One region of the Rhizobium sp. RAF36 genome, then DNA from elsewhere that is predicted to be linked to it. Evidence: predicted binding sites of a transcription regulator. Region 1 holds the regulator's gene; the other holds the start of a gene.
What was found. Region 1 encodes LexA, which represses DNA repair genes until DNA is damaged. Its sites were predicted from a motif close to TGTTCNNNNTGTGTTCNG; they were not measured.
Positions count from the first base shown of each region.

Region 1 (4,423 bases):
GCAGAGTTCGCTCAGAACACCGGCGACCATGAAAGCGTGGTCGCGGCTTTCCATCTGGCAGGGACCGGCAATCAGCGACAGCTTGCCCGTATTCGAAAATGTGACGCGGCCAGCACCCTCGCCGGCGACGACTTCTGCATTGGTGTTGCTCATTGGATCTCCTCGAAGGCAAAGATCGCGCCTTGTCCCGGCGCCGGCTTCACCAATAGACGATTGCTCATACTGACATGGGTGATCCCGTTAGCAGCCAAATGCGCCGCTGTCACGGCCAGATCACCGACCGAAAACACGATTGCGCGCGCCCTGAGGCCGTTATCGGTCCCAAGTGGCTCCGCATCGAAATAGGCCTCCATGCCCTCGTTCGAGAAGATGGAAAGTTTCCCGTTCGGTAATTCGAAGGATAGGCCGAGTGCCGCCTCCCTAGGCTCAGCTCCACCGCTGGCTGTCTCAAGAAATTCGGCGAAGGCCTGCGGATCCTCAGCGCTCAGGGCAATCTCGCTGATGCCGATGACGCCGTTTGCATGGGTTTCCAGTGCCTTGCGATCGGCCGGAAAGGCGTTGACCCGCTGGCAGGCGAAGAAGAAGACATCGGGCGCCCGGAGATCGGCGGCAAAGGCGAGCTTGAAGGCGCCCGTTGCCTGTGTTTCGTCGGGCATGACGATCGGCCGCGAGAATTCGACCATATCACCGCCGCTCAGCTGCGCGCCATCATAGGCAGCCTTGTCCGCATCGGCATCATCGGTGCCGAAGACGATGGCCGAAAAGCCGTCATCGCCGCAGCGGAAGCGGAAGGCCTGATCGCGGGCGACGAAGCTGTTGCCCTTCGCGACGGCCGCGTCGCACTCCGCCTGGTTGGCGACACCGAGCGGTTCGAGGTAGGTCCTGTCGGCAAGGAAGATGCAGGCATTCTCCGTTCCGAACGGATGACGGCCATCGGCCGCGACGGTGAAACCGAGACGGCCGAGTCGCTCGCGGGCAACATCTATATGGGTGACGGGCAGTACCAGATGATCGAGCGGATGCGTCATGGCGGTTCCCTCCGGTGAAGCCGGCAGAGATTTGCACGCCCTGCCTGGTAAAGCGCAAGCGTGGATCACCAATCCGGCAAATAAACTTTCAAAAACGACGAAAAATCATCGGAAGTTTTACCAATATTTAGGCACTTGCGGAACACATATGGAACATATAGTGTCCGTTCTGGCTTTGTTTCACGAATCTGGGGAAAGACTTCGATGCTGACGCGCAAACAACAGGAGCTTCTCCTCTTCATTCACGAGCGGATGAAGGAGTCCGGCGTACCGCCGTCCTTCGACGAAATGAAGGACGCGCTCGACCTGGCTTCCAAGTCGGGCATCCATCGCCTGATCACGGCTTTGGAAGAACGTGGCTTCATTCGCCGCCTACCGAACAGGGCGCGCGCACTCGAGGTCATCAAGCTTCCGGAAGCCTACAGCCCGAGCATCCAGCCGCGCCGCGGCTTCTCGCCGAGCGTCATCGAAGGCAGCCTCGGCAAGCCGCAGCCGGTCGCGCCGCCGAAGCCTGCGAACGAGGACAATCACACGTCGATCTCGGTGCCGGTCATGGGCCGGATCGCAGCCGGTGTGCCGATTTCGGCGATCCAGCAGAACACACACGACATCACTGTTCCCGCCGACATGCTCGGAAACGGTGAACATTATGCTCTTGAGGTCAAGGGCGACTCGATGATCGAGGCCGGCATCTTCGACGGCGATACGGTCATCATCCGCAACACCAATACCGCCAATGCCGGTGATATCGTCGTTGCTCTCGTCGATGACGAAGAGGCAACGCTGAAGCGCTTTCGCCGCAAGGGTGCATCCGTTGCGCTCGAAGCTGCCAACCCGGCTTACGAAACCCGTATTTTCGGACCGGACCGCGTCAAGGTTCAGGGCAAGCTCGTTGGCCTTATCCGCCGCTATCACTGAGCGTCTCGCTTTCACCAAAAGTGCCGCTGCGCCAATCGTAGGCGCGGTGGCGGATCCAGGGCCGGTCGAGACCCTCGAATGATGTGGTGATTTCGGCGATCCCATTGGGGAAACGAAGCTCGACAGCGCCTGTCTTTCGCAGTGTCTCCCCGGTGAAAAGCAGGGCGCCTGAGCGGCAGGTATCGAGGCGCAGGCGAACTGGTGTGACGACGATATCGGATATGTCGCAGGCTGGGCCAAGGAACGCCGCATTCTCGATCACGGTCAGGATCGAACCGTTGTCGAGCTTCGCCGTACACCAGGACTTTTTCACGCATGAGAAGCGCTCGCCCGTCGCACTGGCCTTGATCGCGTTCATGGTGTCGTTCTGCTGTGCCTCCGTCAGTTTCAGCCTTTCACCGCGCGGTGCGGTGGGAATATCCGGGAGCGCCGGGAACGCCGGTGACAAATGCTTATCGATCACCAGAGCGCGCCTCCATTGATCAAAGATGAAGCCCGGTGGCCGCTCGCGATTGGTGGCGAGGCCGTTGTCACTGACGATGCCCGCCATGCTCCCGTCCTCGGCAATCACGATTTTCGGCGGCGGAGGGCCTCCTAACATCGCGGCTGCTGTCGTCGATGCCACCAAGATCGCGGTGCCGAGATGGCGCATGCGGCTGCGCAGCAAAGTCAGCAGCAGGAAACCTGTCACCGCCGCGGGAAAGTACCAAAACGCCAGGCGCCCGACGCCGATATCGCCGCCCCATGAGGCAACCGTCCTGGCAATGGCGATCACCAGATCGAGCCCGAAACCCGTCACTTGCCACGCCCATACATCGAGGCCGAAGGGCATCAACAGCATGGCAATGAGGCCGAACGGCATGATGATGAAGGAGATAATCGGCATTGCGGCGAGATTGGCTGGCAGGCCATAGGCCGTCAGCCGGTGGAAGTGCTCGACCGAGAACAATGCAGTCGAGAAGCCGCCGATGACGGAGGTCAGCAGGATGCCGCCGAAGAACGCGGCGGCGGAAGACAGCATCCTGACGGCGCGAAACTTTGCGAAGGGCCGGTCGCGCACCGGCCTCTCCTTCCAGAGCGCATAGCCCGCGACGAGGGCCAGTGTCGCGGCGAAGGACATCTGGAAGCTTGGCCCCATGATCTCCGAGGGTGAGAGGACAATGATCACCAGCGCCGATAGGGTTACGTTGCGCAGACTGATCGACGGCCGGTCGAAGAAGACCGCCGCCAGCATGATCGCCATCATGATGAAGGCGCGCTCGGCGGAGACTGCGAAGCCCGAGATCAGGAAATAGGCGGTGACGGCGGCAAGCGCACCGGCTGCGGCGATCTTCTTGACGGGATAGGCCTGGACGACAGCCGGAAGCAGGCTGAGCACGGTGCGGAAGCCGACGAAGAAGATGCCTGCCGACAGCGCCATGTTGAGACCGGAAATGGCAATGATATGCGCAAGGCCCGATTGGCGCAGCGCCTCGGTCGTCTCGCTCGAAATGGCGCGGCGCTCGTCCGTGACCAGAGCGGCGGCAAAAGCGCCGGTGTCGCCAGGCAGGATGCCTCTAATACGGTCGCCGATGCCGCTTCTCAAGCGGTAGAGCCATTCAAGCGCGCGATCCTGCATCGATGCGGACCCGGGTTCGTCCGCCGGAACCACGGCAGGGGCACCATAAAAGAAACCGTTGCCACCGACGCCGTCGAAATAGGCACCGAACGAAAAGTCGTTGAGGCCGGGAAGAGCGGGCCCTGAGGGCGGCGTCAGCCTTGCCCTGCCCTTCAGCCAAGTCCCGGTTTCGAACTCCGCTTTCTGGCCGCGCGCAATCACGGTCACCTGCTCTGGCAGCCGCTTCAGCGCCGGGTTCTCCGTCGCCTTGAGCGCCAACAGATACCGCCAGCCGCCGCGGCCATCGCTTTCCCGCCGCTCTACGCGGCCTGTCAGCGTCGTCGTTACCGCCGAATCGAGAACGACAGTACCGGCTCTCCAGGTCTCGAATTGTGCGGCGAGGATGCCAACAGCGATCAACGTCATGGAGGCCACGCAGATCCGGCTCCACTCCCGGCCGCGATCGGTCACGGCGAGCAGCAGAAGCAGCACGACCGCGCATGAAAGCGGCACAGCCGGTGAAATGTCTGCGCCGCAGGCAAACCAGAGAACGGAGCCCAGTCCGAGCGCCACCGGCGCAAACAACATGCGGCCGCCATAAGCCAGCTCTTCGATAGCGCAGGCCGGCAGGCTTTGCGCAACACGGCGCTGCAGCGACCGAAGAGCATGAATAGAAAGCTGCCGGCGGTGACCTAGATTAACAGGTGCGAAGAGAGAGCCTGCTGCAGGCGGCATCAGCGGCGTCTGCGGCAATTTGGCCGCGGCACCGATGGTGATCGTGCTGACGTCGCTGGTTTTCAACTCCGGCATGCAAAGAGCCTGATGACCCGATAGAATACAACCAGAATGCAACCCTGCGCGCGTTTCAGCAACAATAATC
Region 1 is NZ_JBFREC010000001.1:957,811-962,233, forward strand. Features, by position in the region: gene kdsA (3-deoxy-8-phosphooctulonate synthase) at 1-153, opposite strand, end outside; gene AB4Z25_RS04785 (VOC family protein) at 150-1,028, opposite strand; gene lexA (transcriptional repressor LexA) at 1,233-1,946, shown strand; gene AB4Z25_RS04795 (ComEC/Rec2 family competence protein) at 1,927-4,131, opposite strand.

Region 2 (4,423 bases), on a different contig from region 1:
GCCAGGCTCGAAGGCGTGCCGGTCGGCATCTCGTCCGGTGCGGCGCTTGCCGCCGCCATCAAGGTCGGCAGCCGCGAGGAAAATGCCGGCAAGACCATCGTGGTGATCATCCCGTCCTTTGCCGAGCGCTATCTTTCGACGGCGCTATTTGATGGGCTCGGGAGCTGATCAGCGAATAGCGAATAGCGAATAGCGAATAGCGAATAGCGAATAGCGAATAGCGAATAGCGAATAGCGAATAGCGAATAGCGAATAGCGAATAGCGAATAGCGAATAGCGAAGCTTGCTCGGCCCTGAGTGCTAAGCAAGCTTTTCTTTTTCTATTCGCTATTCGCTTCCCTTCATGCTGCAGCCGTCAGCCGCTCGCCCGCGATCCGATAGGAGATCGCTTCAGCCAGATGGATACGACCAACCGTTGTCTTTCCATCGAGATCGGCGAGCGTACGCGCGACTTTCAGAACGCGATGATAGCCGCGGGCGGAGAAGCGCATCTTCTCCGCCGCATCCCGCAACAGCTGCAAGCCGCCGGCATCCGGTTCGGCGTATTTCTCGATGAGCGCCGTCGAGCAGCGCGCGTTGGTGACGATGCCGCCGAGGCCTGCAGCGATGAACCGGTCGGCCTGCAAGTCTCGCGCGCGCGCGACGCGGGCGGCCACCGTGCTGCTCGCCTCGGCTGGCATCGGCCGGATCAGGTCGGTCGCGGCCACGGCCGGTACGTCGATGCGGATATCGATGCGATCCATCAGCGGGCCGGAGATCCGCCCCTGATAGTCGGACTGGCAGCGAGGGCCACGGGCGCAGCTGTGGCCGGGCTCTCCGGCCATGCCGCAGCGGCAGGGGTTCATGGCGGCGACCAGCTGGATACTGGCCGGATAGGAGACCCGGTGATTGGCGCGGGCGATGATGCATTCGCCGGTTTCCAGCGGCTGACGCAATGCATCGAGCGCCTGCGGCGAGAATTCCGGAAACTCATCGAGAAAGAGGACGCCGTGATGGGCAAGCGACGCCTCACCGGGCCTCGCCCGCAGACCGCCGCCGACCATGGCGGCCATGGTCGCCGAGTGGTGCGGGGTACGGAATGGACGGCGATCGGAAAGCTTGCCGCCGGAGAGCTGCCCGGCGATCGAGTGAATCATCGAGACCTCGAGTAGCTCGGCAGCCGAAAGCGGCGGCAGGATCGATGGCAGCCGCGCTGCGAGCATTGATTTGCCCGAGCCGGGAGGCCCAACCATCAGCAAATTATGATTTCCGGCAGCGGCGACCTCGAGCGCGCGCTTGGCGCTTTCCTGACCCTTGATATCGGCGAGATCGGGCAGGTTGGCAGCGTTGGCGCGGATCGACGGCTCGGGGCGCGACAGAACCTGCGTGCCGCGGAAATGATTGGCGAGAGCGATCAGGCTTCTCGGTGCCAGTATATCAAGGCCGGTCCCGGCCCAGGCCGCTTCCGGGCCGCTGTCGGCCGGGCAGATCAGGCCCTTACCAAGACCGTTGGCACCGATCGCCGCCGGAAGCGCGCCGGCAACCGGGGCTATCGTGCCATCCAGATTGAGCTCGCCGAGCACGACATAATCCGCAAGCGCATCGCCGGGAATGGCGCCGAGCGCCGCCATTAGGCCGAGCGCGATCGGCAGATCGAAATGCGAGCCTTCCTTCGGAAGATCGGCAGGTGCCAGATTGACGGTGACCCGCTTGGCCGGAAGCGCCAGCCCCGACGCATGAAGGGCGGCCTGAACCCGCTCGCGGCTTTCCGCTACGGCCTTGTCGGGAAGACCGACGATCTGCATGCCGACCTTGCCCGGAGCGACCATCACCTGGACTTCGACCGGCACACCTTCAATGCCCTGAAATGCAACCGTACTGACGCGCGCGACCATGCCCCTGCCCCCGCAACCAACTACATCGCGTTTTACGACCCATCATGGCCGCCAATTGCAATCTGGCATGGAAAACAGAATAAAACAAGAACAATAAACGAACAGATTCCCGCACCCGCTGCGTTCAGGTTGCAGCGGGTTGTATTGGCTCATCAAAATGAGAACAAAACACCCGTTTTAGGTACGCTTGCGCTCGATGGCATCCCAGAGAAGGCTGGCAATATCGGCGCCGCCGAACTTCGCGACTTCGCGTAAGCCGGTCGGAGAGGTGACGTTGATCTCCGTCATGTATTCGCCGATGACGTCGATGCCGACCAGCAAGAAGCCGCGCTCCTTCAGAGCCGGGCCGATGCGCTTGCAGATTTCCTTCTCGCGCGCGGTCAGCTCGGTCGCCTCGGCGCGGCCGCCGACATGCATGTTGGAGCGGCTGTCATGCTCGGCCGGAACGCGGTTGATGGCACCGACAGGCTCGCCGTCGACGAGGATGATCCGCTTGTCGCCCTTGCGCACGTCAGGCAGATATTGCTGGGCGATGAAGGGTTCACGGAACAGCTGGCCAAACATTTCGAGCAGCGAGGAAAGGTTGCGGTCGTCCTTGGTCGAATGGAAGACACCGGCGCCGCCATTGCCATAGAGCGGCTTGAGGATGATGTCGCCCATCTCATCGCGGAAGCGGCGGATTTCGGCGGCATCCTTGGTGATCAGCGTCTTCGGCATCAGATCAGCGAACTCGGTGACGAAGATCTTTTCCGGCGAATTGCGCACCCAGACCGGATCGTTGACGACGAGCGTCTTCGGGTGGATGCGCTCGAGCAGATGCGTCGAGGTGATGTAGGCCATGTCAAAGGGCGGATCCTGACGCAGCAGGACGACATCCATGGTCGCGAGATCGATGCGCTCGGGCGCGCCGAGCTCGAAATGGTCGCCCTTGACGTCGCGCAGCACCATAGGCTCGACCGAGGCGAAGACCTGGCCGTCGCGGAAACTCAGCCGATCCGGCGTGTAGTGAAAGAGCTTGTAGCCCCGGGTCTGCGCCTCAAGGCTCATGGCGAAGGTGGAATCGCCTGCGATGTTGATACCCGAAACATGGTCCATCTGGACCGCTACGTTCTTGATCTTGGCCATTTCCGTCCCTCACTGAATGCCGGACAGATGTAGGTCGCAAGACGGCTGAACGCAACGGCCAATCAAGGGCTTCCCGGCACCTCTATCAATGATTTTTTCAGGCGGCGAGTCCTTGCTGGCCGCCGTTGCGCAGCATGTTGCGGAGACGGTAGGCAATCGCGACAGGCGCCGGAAACGGCTTGCGCAGGAAGGCAACCTTGCGAACGTAGTTGTCGACCCGCCAGCTGGCCCAGGTGCCGCCGGCAAAGAAGGCGACGTCGCCGGCGCGGAGTGTGCGCTCGGTGCCATCTTCGGCGGTGATATGGACCTCTCCTTCGATGATCATCACGGTCTCGTCCCAGCCGAAGAACCAGCGGAACTCGCCTGCCGTACAATCCCATATCGCCGTCAGCGAGGCTTCGTCATGGCCGCGTGAATGCTCGGCGGTGCGGGCCTGCGGGTCACCACTGACCACCCAGTCCGGGTTGATCGGCGTCGATTTCATCGGCAGATGATCGCTCGAATGCGCGATGAAGGATTTGCCGCGCGACATCGCCACGGCATATGGCACCGTGCGCGCAGCCATTGCAACCGCACTTGCAAGCATCAGCTTCCAGGCCATGAAACACCCCGTTTGCTACCCCAATGTTCGCGGAATAACAGACAAGTCGTAAGAGAGGCGTTCAAGCAGCCGCTAAAATTTTAACGGATCCTGACGAAGCCTACTGGACTGGCTCGGCGGCGACAGGCGCGCTTGTGCTGGCCGCGACGCCGGCACCGATCCGCTTGCCGCTATCGGCTGCGAAGAAGTGCAGCTTTTCGGGAGCGATGACGAAGCGCATTTCACTGGCGATCGGCGTTTCCGGCGAGACGACAGCAGTCAGCTGCTGATCGCCGAGCATTCCGTGGACGAGGCGCTGCGAGCCCAATTCCTCGACATATTCAACGGCGAGCGGCATCGCATATTCATCTGCCCGCGCGAGACGCAGGTCCTCGGCGCGCATGCCGATGGTAACGGGACCGGAGGCCGGAGCGTTGCCTGCGAGGTCGATCAGGCTAGGGCCGATCGCCAGCTTGTCGCCATGCAGTTCGGCCTTCAGGAGGTTCATGGCCGGTGAGCCGATGAAGCTGGCGACGAAGGTGGAGGCCGGGGTGTGGTAGACGTCGAGCGGCGCGCCGATCTGTTCGATCTCGCCGCCATTCAGGACGACGAGGCGGTCCGCCAGCGTCATCGCTTCCAGCTGGTCGTGGGTGACATAGATCGAGGTGGTGCCGAGGCGGCGCTGCAGACGCTTGATCTCGCCGCGCATCGAGACGCGCAGCTTGGCATCGAGGTTTGACAGCGGCTCGTCGAAGAGGAAGACGGCAGGCTTGCGAACGATGGCGCGGCCCATGGCGACGCGCTGGCGCTGACCGCCCGAGAGAGCCTTCGGCTTGCGCTCCAG
Region 2 is NZ_JBFREC010000002.1:250,623-255,045, reverse strand. Features, by position in the region: gene cysK (cysteine synthase A) at 1-168, shown strand, start outside; gene AB4Z25_RS07175 (YifB family Mg chelatase-like AAA ATPase) at 342-1,874, opposite strand; gene gshB (glutathione synthase) at 2,052-2,999, opposite strand; gene AB4Z25_RS07165 (cupin domain-containing protein) at 3,097-3,600, opposite strand; gene AB4Z25_RS07160 (sn-glycerol-3-phosphate ABC transporter ATP-binding protein UgpC) at 3,701-4,423, opposite strand, start outside.
Region 2: a site for LexA is predicted at 1,961-1,978, ahead of AB4Z25_RS07175 (YifB family Mg chelatase-like AAA ATPase). Genes of this name have one in related genera too.